3 regions of the Cedecea sp. NFIX57 genome follow, and region 2 is predicted to be linked to each of the others. Evidence: predicted binding sites of a transcription regulator. Region 2 holds the regulator's gene; each other region holds the start of a gene.
The links. Region 2 encodes LexA, which represses DNA repair genes until DNA is damaged. Its sites were predicted from a motif close to TNCTGTATGTACATACAGNA; they were not measured.
Positions count from the first base shown of each region.

Region 1: a site for LexA is predicted at 2,119-2,138, ahead of B9Y90_RS22950 (metal-dependent hydrolase). Genes of this name have one in related genera too.
Region 3: a site for LexA is predicted at 1,945-1,964, ahead of sbmC (DNA gyrase inhibitor SbmC). Genes of this name have one in related genera too.

Region 1 is NZ_FXAS01000042.1:2,844-7,063, forward strand. Features, by position in the region: gene B9Y90_RS22935 (fructosamine kinase family protein) at 1-626, shown strand, start outside; gene B9Y90_RS22940 (YniB family protein) at 663-1,199, opposite strand; gene hxpB (hexitol phosphatase HxpB) at 1,368-2,036, shown strand; gene B9Y90_RS22950 (metal-dependent hydrolase) at 2,158-2,748, shown strand; gene B9Y90_RS22955 (L-cystine transporter) at 2,881-4,220, shown strand, end outside.
Region 2 is NZ_FXAS01000011.1:39,980-44,199, reverse strand. Features, by position in the region: gene zur (zinc uptake transcriptional repressor Zur) at 1-151, shown strand, start outside; gene B9Y90_RS11310 (CsbD family protein) at 223-432, opposite strand; gene dinF (MATE family efflux transporter DinF) at 668-2,002, opposite strand; gene lexA (transcriptional repressor LexA) at 2,080-2,688, opposite strand; gene B9Y90_RS11295 (diacylglycerol kinase) at 2,798-3,166, opposite strand; gene plsB (glycerol-3-phosphate 1-O-acyltransferase PlsB) at 3,298-4,220, shown strand, end outside.
Region 3 is NZ_FXAS01000005.1:124,502-128,721, reverse strand. Features, by position in the region: gene B9Y90_RS05700 (acyltransferase family protein) at 1-419, opposite strand, end outside; gene dacD (serine-type D-Ala-D-Ala carboxypeptidase DacD) at 672-1,838, shown strand; gene sbmC (DNA gyrase inhibitor SbmC) at 1,991-2,455, shown strand; gene B9Y90_RS05685 (VOC family protein) at 2,468-2,902, shown strand; gene B9Y90_RS05680 (FUSC family protein) at 3,057-4,115, shown strand.

The DNA of each region.
Region 1 (4,220 bases), on a different contig from region 2:
TCGGCAGCGACAGAGATTACAGCTTCTTGCTGCTGGAATTTCTGCCTTCTAAACCCCTTGATGCCCATAACGCCTTTCTCCTCGGTCAGCAACTGGCCCGGCTTCATCAATGGAGCGACCAGCCGCAGTTCGGTCTCGACTTCGATAACGATCTCTCTACCACACCGCAGCCCAACGCCTGGCAGCGGCGCTGGTCGACCTTCTTTGCCGAACAACGCATTGGTTGGCAGTTGGAAATGGCGGCAGAAAAAGGTATCGACTATGGCGATATTGATTTGATCGTTGATTTTGTCCAACAGGCGCTGGCCTCTCATCAGCCCCAGCCTTCGTTGCTGCACGGCGATCTCTGGTCGGGCAACTGCGCCCTTGGGCCTGACGGGCCCTTTATTTACGACCCCGCCTGCTACTGGGGTGACCGGGAATGCGACCTGGCCATGCTGCCGCTGCACAACGACCAGCCGCCGCAAATTTACGACGGCTATCAGTCAGTCTCCCCTCTTCCCGCTGGTTTCCTCGACCGCCAGCCGATTTACCAGCTTTATACGCTGCTAAATCGGGCGATTCTATTCGGCGGGCAGCACCTGGTGACGGCGCAAAAAGCGCTGGAGAAAGTGTTAGCGGTGTAAAAAGCGGGCCACTCCTGAACGGCGTGGCCCGTTATTTTATAAAAAGCCGAGCAGCTTGAAGAAGAAATAGCCCACCACGATGACAATCACCGGCAGGATATAGAGCGGGAAAATCTGCAATAAAATCGTGTGATGCGGTACAACCACTTTCGCATCGAGCTGGGCTTTGCTGAGTCCATCCGGCCCTTTCGCCTGTTCAAGAATCAGCTGATCCTGCACGCCCTCGCGCAGGAATTTCGCCTGGCGGCTCATGCGAGCCCCGGAGTCCTGTAGCGCCAGTCCGATAAAAATCAGCGCAAATATCAGCCAGAAGAAAATATTCACCTGGCCGTTAAAATCCGGCAGCGGCGAGTTGTACCAAAAGAGATTCAGGAACGGCGTATTAAAACGCATCATCTCAATCATCACGTGGGCGAAATCCATCATCACGGCGTCAATGCCCGGCTGTTTTTCACTGTGCTGATACATAAATTTCAGGACGGAAATCACCGTCGACAGCAGCGCCGGGATAAAAATAATCCAGCCTGCCACGCGCTTTAAAATCGCAATGCGTCCAGCTTGTTGATACGTCATGCACTCCCCTTTATTAGGACGTAACGTTATACGCTCAAAGTCTACCCTGTGTGGCGCTATTTCGCCTGAGCTTTGCGGGCTAAATTCGCAAAAGCGGTAGCTTCGGGCTTCGTTTCCGGCTAAAGATACACAAACATTTTATTTTGACGAACAGAAAGGAGTCATTTTATGGCCGAAACGCGCCAAATCCTTGCGGCAATTTTTGATATGGATGGGCTGCTGATAGATTCAGAACCGCTTTGGGATCGTGCGGAGCTGGACGTGCTGGAGAGCATCGGCGTCGATATTACGCGTCGTCATGAGCTGCCCGATACGCTGGGATTACGCATCGACCTGGTGGTCGAACTTTGGTATTCGCGCCAGCCATGGACCGGACCATCACGTGAGGATGTGACCGCGCGCGTTATCGAACGCGCTATTGCGTTGGTTGACGAACAGCGCCCGCTGCTGCCTGGCGTTGTTGAGGCAGTGAAGCTTTGCAAAACGCTGGGCCTGAAGGTTGGCCTGGCTTCCGCCTCCCCGTTGCACATGCTGGAAAAAGTGCTAGAAATGTTCGATCTGCGCCAGTATTTCGACGCTATCGCCTCAGCCGAGCATCTGCCTTACAGCAAACCGCATCCGCAAGTTTATCTGGATGCTGCCGCCAAACTGGGAATCGACCCGCTATACTGCGTGACGCTCGAAGACTCCGTCAACGGAATGATAGCCACCAAAGCGGCACGTATGCGCTCCATTGTGGTGCCTGCCGATGAGAACTTTGCCGACCCACGCTGGTGTCTGGCGGACGTCAAACTTCCTTCGCTGGTTCAACTGACCGAAGCAAGCCTGAAAGGCTAAACCTGTCGGGCGGTTCAGGCCGCCCATCTTCCTGACAAAATGTTACACCGTCACCGCTTCCGAATACTGTACAAAAACCCTATACTGGATGAATCGACAGCTTCTTCATTCAGGTTGTATCATGACGGCGGAAGGCCACCTGCTCTTTTCTATTGCCTGCGCAGTTTTTGCCAAAAACGCCGAACTGACGCCCGTTCTCGCCCAGGGGGACTGGTGGCATATTGTGCCGTCCGCAATTCTGACCTGCCTGTTACCGGATATTGACCACCCCAAATCCTTCCTGGGCCAGCGGCTGAGCTGGATCTCAAAACCGGTGGCGCGAATGTGTGGCCATCGGGGTTTTACCCACAGCCTTTTTGCGGTGTTCGCCGGGCTGGCGCTGTTTTACCTAAAGGTACCGGAAAGCTGGGTTATTCCGGCGGATGCGCTGCAGGGCATGGTGCTGGGTTATTTGAGCCATATCCTTGCAGACATGCTGACCCCTGCCGGGGTGCCGCTATTGTGGCCGTGCCGCTGGCGTTTCCGTTTCCCCATCGTCCGCCCGCAAAAAGGCAATCAGCTCGAGCGCGCCCTGTGCATGGCGCTGTTTGGTTTTGCGGTATGGATGCCCCAGAGCCTGCCCGAAAACGGTGCAGTGCGCTGGTCTTCGCAGATGATAAATTCGCTGCAAACCACCTTTAATAGCTTTATAACTCACCAGGCTGAGCGTTAAACAGCCAATATCATTCATTTGGTAATAATCAATTCCTTTTGAATATAAGCCAATGCCCTGCCATCTGTTACGCTTTGCAACATAACGGTCGCCCATGCGCGGCCGCGTGACAATAAATCAGGAGATACGGGGATGAATTTTCCACTGGTAGCGAACATTGTGGTGTTCGTTGTATTGCTATTGCTGCTGGCACAAACTCGCCATAAGCAATGGAGCCTCGCCAAAAAAGTGCTGGCAGGTCTGGTACTGGGCGTGATCTTTGGCCTGGCGCTGCACACTATTTATGGTTCCGACAGCGCGGTGCTGAAAGATTCCATTCAGTGGTTTAATGTGGTCGGTAACGGCTATGTGCAACTGCTGCAGATGATTGTTATGCCGCTGGTCTTCGCCTCAATCCTGAGCGCCGTAGCCAAACTGCATAATGCGTCTTCGCTGGGGAAAATCAGCGTTCTGTCTATCGGTACTCTGTTATTTACCACGCTGATTGCCGCGCTGGTCGGGGTGCTGGTCACCAACCTGTTTGGTCTGACCGCAGAAGGCCTGGTTCAGGGCAACGCAGAAAACGCCCGCCTGGCGGCGATTCAGTCCAACTACATTGGTAAAGTTGCAGACCTGACCGTCCCGCAGCTGATCCTCTCCTTCGTGCCGAAAAACCCGTTTGCCGATCTGACCGGTGCCAACCCGACGTCTATCATCAGCGTGGTAATTTTTGCTGCCTTCCTGGGCGTAGCGGCGCTGAAGCTGCTGAAAGATGATGCGCCAAAAGGCGAGCGTGTGCTGGTAGCTATCGACACCCTGCAAAGCTGGGTCATGAAACTGGTTCGCCTGGTAATGCAGCTGACGCCATACGGCGTGCTGGCGCTGATGACCAAAGTGGTAGCAGGTTCAAACCTGCAGGACATCATCAAGCTGGGCAGCTTTGTGGTGGCATCTTACCTTGGCCTGGCGATTATGTTTGGCGTTCACGCCATTCTGCTGGCGTTCAACGGCGTTAGCCCGGTGAAATACTTCCGCAAAGTCTGGCCGGTGCTGACCTTCGCATTCACCAGCCGCTCCAGCGCGGCGAGTATCCCTCTGAACGTGGAAGCGCAAACCCGCCGTCTTGGCGTACCAGAATCTATCGCCAGCTTCTCAGCCTCCTTCGGTGCAACCATCGGCCAAAACGGCTGTGCGGGTCTCTACCCGGCTATGCTTGCCGTGATGGTGGCGCCGACCGTCGGGATTAACCCGCTGGATCCTGTCTGGATTGCAACGCTGGTAGGGATTGTGACCGTTAGCTCCGCTGGCGTGGCCGGCGTGGGCGGTGGTGCAACCTTCGCTGCGCTGATTGTTCTGCCAGCAATGGGGCTGCCGGTAACGCTGGTCGCACTGCTGATTTCCGTTGAGCCGCTGATTGATATGGGCCGTACCGCCCTGAACGTTAGCGGGTCAATGACCGCCGGGACCATTACCAGCCAGTTGATGAAGCAGAC
Region 2 (4,220 bases):
GCAGAAACTGGCATCCAAAATGGGATTTACCCTGCGCCATAACGTGATTGAAGCTCACGGATTGTGTGCGGATTGCTCGGAAGTGGAAGCCTGTAGCCACCACGACGCCTGCAATCACGATCATTCAGTGCAGCCAAAGAAAAAGCGTTAAGAGGGAGTGGTACGTCCTTGTACCCGGGCAGGATTGGTCTTACTGAGTAGCACATTTGAGGGGCCGCCAGGTTACCAGCGGTATTTGCTCCCGGACTCCCAGTCCTTCACTTCTTTCTCTGCCTGGTCTTTGGCGTAGCCGTAGCGTTCCTGGATTTTACCCACCAGCTGGTCACGCTTCCCTTCGATGACGGTCATATCGTCATCGGTCAGCTTACCCCATTTCTCTTTGATCGTACCTTTGAACTGCTTCCAGTTACCGCCGATTTCGTCCTTATTCATCGTCATCTCCTCATCGTTCGGTTTAGGTTTGTGCATCCGGGCTGCAGGATGCTGACTTTCTGGAGCACACCCACTGTCTGCTGGATGTAAAGGTAATTGTAGACAAGGATTCTGAGTTAAATTTAAAACTCAGAATCTTTAACCATCATTAAAAGCGATGACATGCTAATTCCTCGCCTTAAAAAAGAGAAATCAGCACGATAGAAGATGGGTTAACGAGCGTCAGGCAGCGCGATCAATGGCTGCCCGATGCAGCGAACCAGGTGTTATTGCGCCAGTGGCGTCGCCAGATGACGCCAAGCGACAGGCCGCGCAAGGCTAAAAACACCGCCAGCGACAGCCACAGGGCGTGGTTGCCCCACAAAGGCAGCGTAAGCATCGTCACGCCAAAACCCAATGCCGCAACCGCCATGCTGTTTCGCATTTCGGCACCCCGTGTCGCGCCGATAAACATGCCATCCAGCAGGTAGCACCAAACGCCCACTACCGGCAAAATAACCTGCCAGGCAAGATAATGGTTTGCCAGAACACGAAGCTCCGGCAGAGAGGTAAGCAGGGCAACAATTTGCTCCCCGGCAAAGGCATAAATAGCGGCAAACGCTATCGCAACCAGCCCCGCCTGCCTGCACGCAGCCCCCCAAACCTCGAGCAACTGCCCACGGTTACGCGCCCCGTAAGCCTGCCCTGAATGGGCCTCCACGGCGTAAGCAAAGCCATCGAGCGCATAGGCGGTGAAGGTCAGCAGCGTCATCAGTACGGCGTTAACGGCGACAATTTCACTGCCAAGACGCGCACCAAAAATGGTGATAGAAGCAAAGCAGATTTGCAGCAGCAGCGAACGCAGCATGATGTCGCGATTAAGCGCCAGCAGCTTACGCAAATCCCCCTGCCAGGCCGTTTTAAGACGAGCCCAACTGATGCCCCGCAGCTTCATCACTTTGCGCACCATCACTAGGCCGATGATAAACGTGGCATATTCGGACACCGCCGTGGCCAGCGCCGCCCCCTGCACGTTCATGTGCAGCCCCATCACCAGCCAGAGATCGAGCACGATATTAATCAGGTTGCCGACGACCAACAGAATGACCGGCGCTCGCGCATACTGAACGCCCAGCAGCCAGCCTAACAGCACGAGGTTAGCCAGCGATGCGGGGGCGCTCAGCCAGCGGATTTCCAGGAAGCGCCTTGCCTGATACAGCACCTCGTCATTGCCGCCAACAACGTGCAGCGCAAGGTTGATCAGTGGATAACGCAGGACCACGATAGCCAGCCCGGCTATCAGCGCCAGCATCAGGGGTTGAACCAGCGCGCGCGCCAGTCGCTGCGGATCGTTCGCGCCAAACGCCTGTGCCGTTAACCCGGTGGTGCTCATGCGCAGAAAAAGCAGCAGCATAAAGAGGAAACTGGTCGCCGTGGCACCGATAGCGACCCCGCCGAGATAGGTTGGGCTATCAAGATGGCCAATGACCGCGGTATCGACCAGGCCCAGTAACGGCACGGTAATGTTGGAAAAAATCATCGGCAGCGCAAGCCGCCACAGCGCACCATCCGTTGACGAAAAGAATCGCATGGGAATGATCCAGAGGATAATAGAGGGGAATTTAAAGCAGGTGGCACGGCATATTTACCGCACCACCGGAAGAGGCGTTACAGCCATTCACCGTTGCGGATAACCCCGACGGCCAGGCCTTCAATGCTAAAACTCTGCTCGCGAAGATCGACCACAATAGGCTGGAATTCGCTGTTTTCCGGCAGCAGGTGCACGGTGTTACCCTGCTTTTTCAGGCGTTTTACGGTCACTTCATCGTCGATACGCGCGACAACGACCTGGCCATTACGTACGTCCTGAGTTTTGTGTACCGCTAATAAATCACCGTCCATGATGCCGATATCTTTCATCGACATGCCGCTGACGCGCAGCAGGAAATCGGCATTCGGTTTGAACAGAGAAGGGTCAACCTGGTAGTGGCCTTCGATGTGCTGCTGCGCCAGCAGCGGCTCACCGGCTGCAACACGGCCCACCAGCGGCAGGCCATTTTCTTCTTCAACCAGCAGACGAATGCCGCGTGATGCGCCAGAAACAATCTCAATGGCACCTTTACGTGCCAGCGCTTTCAGATGCTCTTCCGCGGCGTTTGGAGAACGGAACCCCAGACGTTGTGCAATTTCGGCGCGCGTAGGTGGCATGCCGGTCTGGTTGATATGATCCCGAATGAGATCAAACACCTCTTGCTGCCTGGTAGTTAGTGCTTTCATTCCGCCCCCTGGGTGTTTATACAGTCATGCTGTGAGTATATACAGCCCCGGGCGATTTTGAAACCACAAATTAAGCAAAAAACCAGCGACTTAAACTATTCTGGAAGAGCTATCGCAAATGTGACCAAAGCAAGGTGGCCCAGGTCGCAACCGCAAGGATAATCGCTATCAATACGGCGGCTGAACCCATATCTTTGGCTCGCCCTGAAAGCTCGTGGTACTCGGTGCCAACACGGTCAACCAGTGCTTCAATGGCGCTGTTGAGGATTTCGACAATCATCACCAAAACCACCGAGCCAATCAGTAAAATACGCGTGATGGGGTCCACATCCAGCCAGCAGGCGATGGCGATAGCGATAACCGCAGCCACGCCCTCCTGACGAAAGGCAGCTTCGTTGATCCAGGCCGCACGGAGCCCCTTCCATGAGTAGCCTGCAGCCTTAATAATGCGGGTGATGCCGGTGGTATTATTCGCCATTCAAGGAAACCTTTTTAAAGATTGAGCATCAATGCTCATTGAGTCTAAATCGCAGCGCCACAGAAATTCCCCAGAGTTTCTGATATCCTTGCGGCGCATTTGCATTATTAACCTGAGGCTTTACATCATTTATGTCAGGCTGGCCAAGAATTTACTACAAATTACTGAATTTACCATTAAGCGTTCTGGTAAAGAGCAAGTCTATTCCGGCGGATCCACAAACCGAACTCGGTCTGGACCCTTCACGCCCCATCATGTACGTCCTGCCCTACAATTCTAAGGCAGACTTACTGACGCTGCGTGCCCAATGTCTGGATCACGATCTGCCCGACCCGCTGGAACCTCTGGAAATTGACGGCGTACTGCTGCCGCGCTACGTGTTTATCCACGGCGGGCCGCGCGTCTTCACCTATTACACGCCAAAAGAAGAGTCGGTAAAACTGTTCCACGATTATCTGGATCTGCACCGCAGCAATCCCGATCTCGATGTGCAGATGGTGCCGGTTTCCGTGATGTTCGGCCGCTCGCCAGGGCGTGAAAAAGGGGAAATCAATCCGCCTTTACGCACGCTGAACGGCGTCCAGAAATTCTTTGCGGTTTCCTGGCTGGGTCGCGATAGCTTCGTGCGTTTCTCACCGCCCGTTTCGCTTCGCCGTATGGCAACCGAACACGGCACGGACAAGATTATCGCCCAAAAACTGGCTCGCGTGGCGCGCACTCACTTTGCCCGCCAGCGTCTGGCCGCCGTTGGCCCGCGCCTGCCGGTTCGCCAGGATCTCTTTAACAAGCTGCTGGCGTCAAAAGCGATTGCCCGCGCGGTAGAAGATGAAGCCCGCAGCAAGAAGATCTCCCATGAGAAAGCGCAGCAAAACGCCGTTGCCCTGATGGAAGAGATTGCCGCCAACTTCTCCTACGAAGCTGTACGTCTGACGGACCGCGTTTTAGGCTTAACCTGGAACCGCCTCTATCAGGGCATTAACGTGCATAACGCCGAGCGCGTGCGCCAGCTTGCCCACGACGGCCACGAAATCGTCTATGTTCCCTGCCACCGCAG
Region 3 (4,220 bases), on a different contig from region 2:
ATAAACGTCAGATGGCTGATAATATTCACGGCAGAGTGGTCGGCATAGCGGCTGCTTGCAGTGGCGGTCGTCGGCCAGGCGCTGGCGATAATATCGCGCATTTCGCCAAACCAGCTGCCAAAAATCAGCGCAACGATCAGCAGCAGATAATAGAGCGGGGCGATGCGAAAGAAACGGCGTAGCCAGAATTTACGAAAAGTATCCGGGCTATTCCATGGCTCTTTTCCCCGACGTTCCTGATAATTTTTTGCCATCAAATATCCGGACAGCAAAATAAATAAATCGACCCCCATCCCCGGGTCGTAAAGAAGGGGAATGCGGCATTGTACCAGCAGGCAAATGTGGCCGAGCAAAACCCAAAGCGAGGCCAGCCCTCGCAGCCCCTCCAGCTCAGGAGACCAGCGTTTACTATCCACCATACTATGACCTTTATGCGTGTATTCTTCGGTCAGAGTAAAAATGAATCAACGCTGCCACAATCAGAATGTCACGCAAACATGGAATATCGGAATAAACGCAGTGTGATGCCAGGGGGAATATATTTAGTACAAATATCATTCACTATTATTGCTAAATATGAAATGTCATATTTTCTTGCAATTTAAAGAAGCAAATTAACAAGAACTCCCGTAAAACGAGCCGCTGTAAATTAAGTCTTTGAGGAAATTCCGTTGAAAACCCGCCTGCTTGTTGCCCTGAGCTTTTTGTCCCTTTCCGTCAATGCTGCTTATGCTGATGATATTTTCCCCCATCAGCCGCAGCCGCCTCAGGTAGAAGCCGGCGCATGGGTACTGATGGATTACACCACCGGGCAGGTGCTGACCGCAGGCAATGAACACGTCCAGCGTAATCCGGCCAGCCTGACGAAACTGATGACCGGCTATGTCGTTGACCGCGCCATCGACAGTAAACGTATTACTCCAGACGACATCGTGACGGTGGGGAAAGACGCCTGGGCAAAAGGTAACCCGGTGTTTGACGGCTCATCGCTGATGTTCATTAAACCTGGCGACCGGGTGACCGTGCGCGATCTCAGCCGCGGATTGATCATCGATTCCGGCAACGATGCCTGCGTTGCGCTGGCAGATTATGTCGCCGGGGGGCAAAAGCAGTTTGTCGCCATGATGAACCACTATGTCGAACAGCTTGGCCTGCACGATACCCATTTTGAAACCGTTCACGGTCTGGATGCGCCGGGGCAGCACAGCTCCGCCTATGATCTTGCCGTTCTGTCCCGCGCTATCATTCACGGTGAACCTCAGTTCTACCATATGTACAGCGAGCGCAGTCTCACCTGGAACGGGATTACCCAGCAAAACCGCAACGGCCTGCTGTGGGATAAATCCCTGAACGTGGATGGCCTGAAAACGGGGCACACCGAAACAGCAGGGTTTAATATTATTGCCTCCAGCGTGCTCGGCCAGCGCCGCCTGATTGCGGTGATTATGGGCGGCCTCAGCTCAAAAGGGCGTGAAGAGCAGGCCCGCAAGCTGCTGCACTGGGGGCAGGATAACTTCGACACCGTGCAGGTCTTGCAAAAAGGCAAACCTATCGGCAGTGAGCACATCTGGTACGGCGACAAGGCCAATATCAATGTGGGCCCGGATCAGGACGTCTTCCTTGCGTTGCCTAAATCAGAAGTGCCAAACATCAAGGCAAAGTATGTGCTGAGCAAACAGGACATGGAGGCTCCGCTGGCAGCCAATACGCAGGTCGGTGAGATCCAGCTGTTTGATGGCGACAAGCTTATCTCCCACTGGCCGTTAGTGAACCTCACTCCGGTGGAGAAGGGCGGGCTGTTTTCGCGTCTCGGCGACTTTATCAGCCGCAAGCTTTAACCCTTTGTCTTGTTGATGAACCGCGCGATTTGCGCGGTTTTTTTGTCTCTGTTTCCTGCGAAGCAGCTCCCAAATCTGGCAGCTTGTACGTCATCTTTAAAAAAGATAGTGTATAAATGTACAGTGCATTTATTCATCAGCGTGGAGGCAGTATGACATTCAAAGTTCAGCATGTTCCGGCGCGTAAAGTGGCCGGCTTTCATCTGGTTGGGCCGTGGGAAACCACGGTTCCTCAAGGTTTTGGGCAACTGGCCATGTGGGCGAAAACCCACAGCCTGCATGGTGACTGGTTGGCCGTTTACTATGACGACCCCGATGTTGTTCCGCCAGAAAAGCTCCGCGTGGACACGGTGCTGGGCGTACCTGAAGAGTTCAAACTACCGGAAAACAGCGAAGGCGTTATTATCACGGCTATTGAGGCAGATACGTACGCCATCGGGCATGCCATCGTAAAAAATGAAGCGTTCCAGGAAGCCTGGGAAACCTTCTTTGACCAGGTAGAAGCTGGCGGTGACTATCAGTTAACCGGCAAACCCTGTTACGAAATTTATCTCAACGACGGCTCGACGTCCGGCGTATGGGAAATTGATATGTATATTCCGGTCGCTAAAGTCTGACAGGAGCTCACCATGACGGAAGCTATCGCAGGATTAAACGTGTTATTCATCGCTGGATATGGCCCCGTTACGCGCGACGTGGCGGCAAGTGCCGGGTTTTATCAGCAGGTGCTCGGCCTGCCGCTGAAAGCGATGGAAGGCAACGAGGACTATCTGGCAACGGAACACGGTGAGCTGGATGGCGTGAAGCATTTTGCGCTCTGGCCGCTCGCTCAGGCGGCACAGTCCTGCTTTGGCATTGACGGCTGGCCAGAGCACATTGTCGCGCCCCAAAGCTGGGTCGAATTTGAAGTAGAAGATGTCGGGCAGGCGACAGAGGTGCTAAAGCAGGCTGGTTACCAGATGCTGGTGGATAACCGTATAGAGCCCTGGGGGCAAACGGTGTCACGTTTGCTCAGTCCCGAAGGGCTGCTGGTTGGCGTGACCGTTACGCCCTGGCTGCGCTAGCTGGCTTGAATCCGGGCGGCATTCTGCCGCCCATTTCTGATATTCAGCAAAGAAATGTGAAATATTCCGCGTAAACGCCCCGCTGTACCTGGCGATATGATTCCTTTGCGAGAAAAACGGGTACAATTTCTTTTTTCTTTTCGGAGAGCCGGGTGTGCGCCCCGACAAATCACTGACCCCGTTTGAGATCCGTATTTACCGCAACTATCGTGTTGCCCACGGTATACGCATCGCCCTTGCTTTTGTGCTGACCTTTGTTCTGGTTCGCCTGCTGAACATCCCTGAAGGCACCTGGCCGCTTATCACGCTGGTGGTGGTGATGGGCCCAATCTCCTTTTGGGGGAACGTGGTTCCGCGCGCCTTCCAGCGTATTGGCGGTACTATTTTTGGCGCGGCCATCGGGCTGATAGCCCTCAAGCTGGAGCTTTTTTCCTTACCGCTGATGATCATCTGGTGCGGGCTGGCGATGTTCCTGTGCGGCTACCTGGCGCTGGGCAAACGTCCCTATCAGGCGTTGCTTATCGGCATTACGCTCTCCGTAGTTGTTGGTGCACCACCGGGGGACATGGAGATTGCGCTATGGCGCAGCGGCGATGTTATCTTCGGCTCGCTTCTGGCCATGTTATTCACCAGCGTTTATCCGCAGCGGGCGTTTATCCACTGGCGTATCCAGATGGCGACCTTCGTGCAGGCATTCAGCAAAATTTATACTGCAGGGTTCTCGCCAAACCTTGTTGAGCGCCCACGGCTGGAGAAGCCCCTGCAGAAAATCCTTAATGATGTGGTTAAGATGCGCGCCCTGATTGGCCCCGCAGGTAAAGAAACCCGTATTCAGAAGTCAGTCTTTGAGGCGATTCAAACTATTAATCGCAACATGGTCTGCACTCTTGAACTGCAAATCAACGCGTACTGGGCAACGCGGGAAAGTCATTTCGTGATGATCAACGCCCATACGCTGCGCGACACGCAGCAAATGACGCAGCGGACGCTGTCGGCCATTGCAAAGGCGCTGTATGAAGGGAACCCTTCGCCTATCTCAGCCAATACCGAGAAACTGAACGAAATTGTTTTTGAACTGCGTCAGCTCATGGAAGAGGGCAAAGGCAGGCAGCTGCAGGAGACGCCTATTCACGGCTACGTCTGGCTCAGCCTTGAGCTCGCCCGCCAGCTTGAGCTGCTGTCGCATCTTATTTGCCGGGCGCTGCGCAAATAGCGCGCGTAAAGCACAGAAATGACAATGCTTGTTTCGATTCAGCAGAATTTGAGGTTAAGATAGGGCAAGCCCGTTAGTGAGACTGACAAAAAATTGTAATCGTCA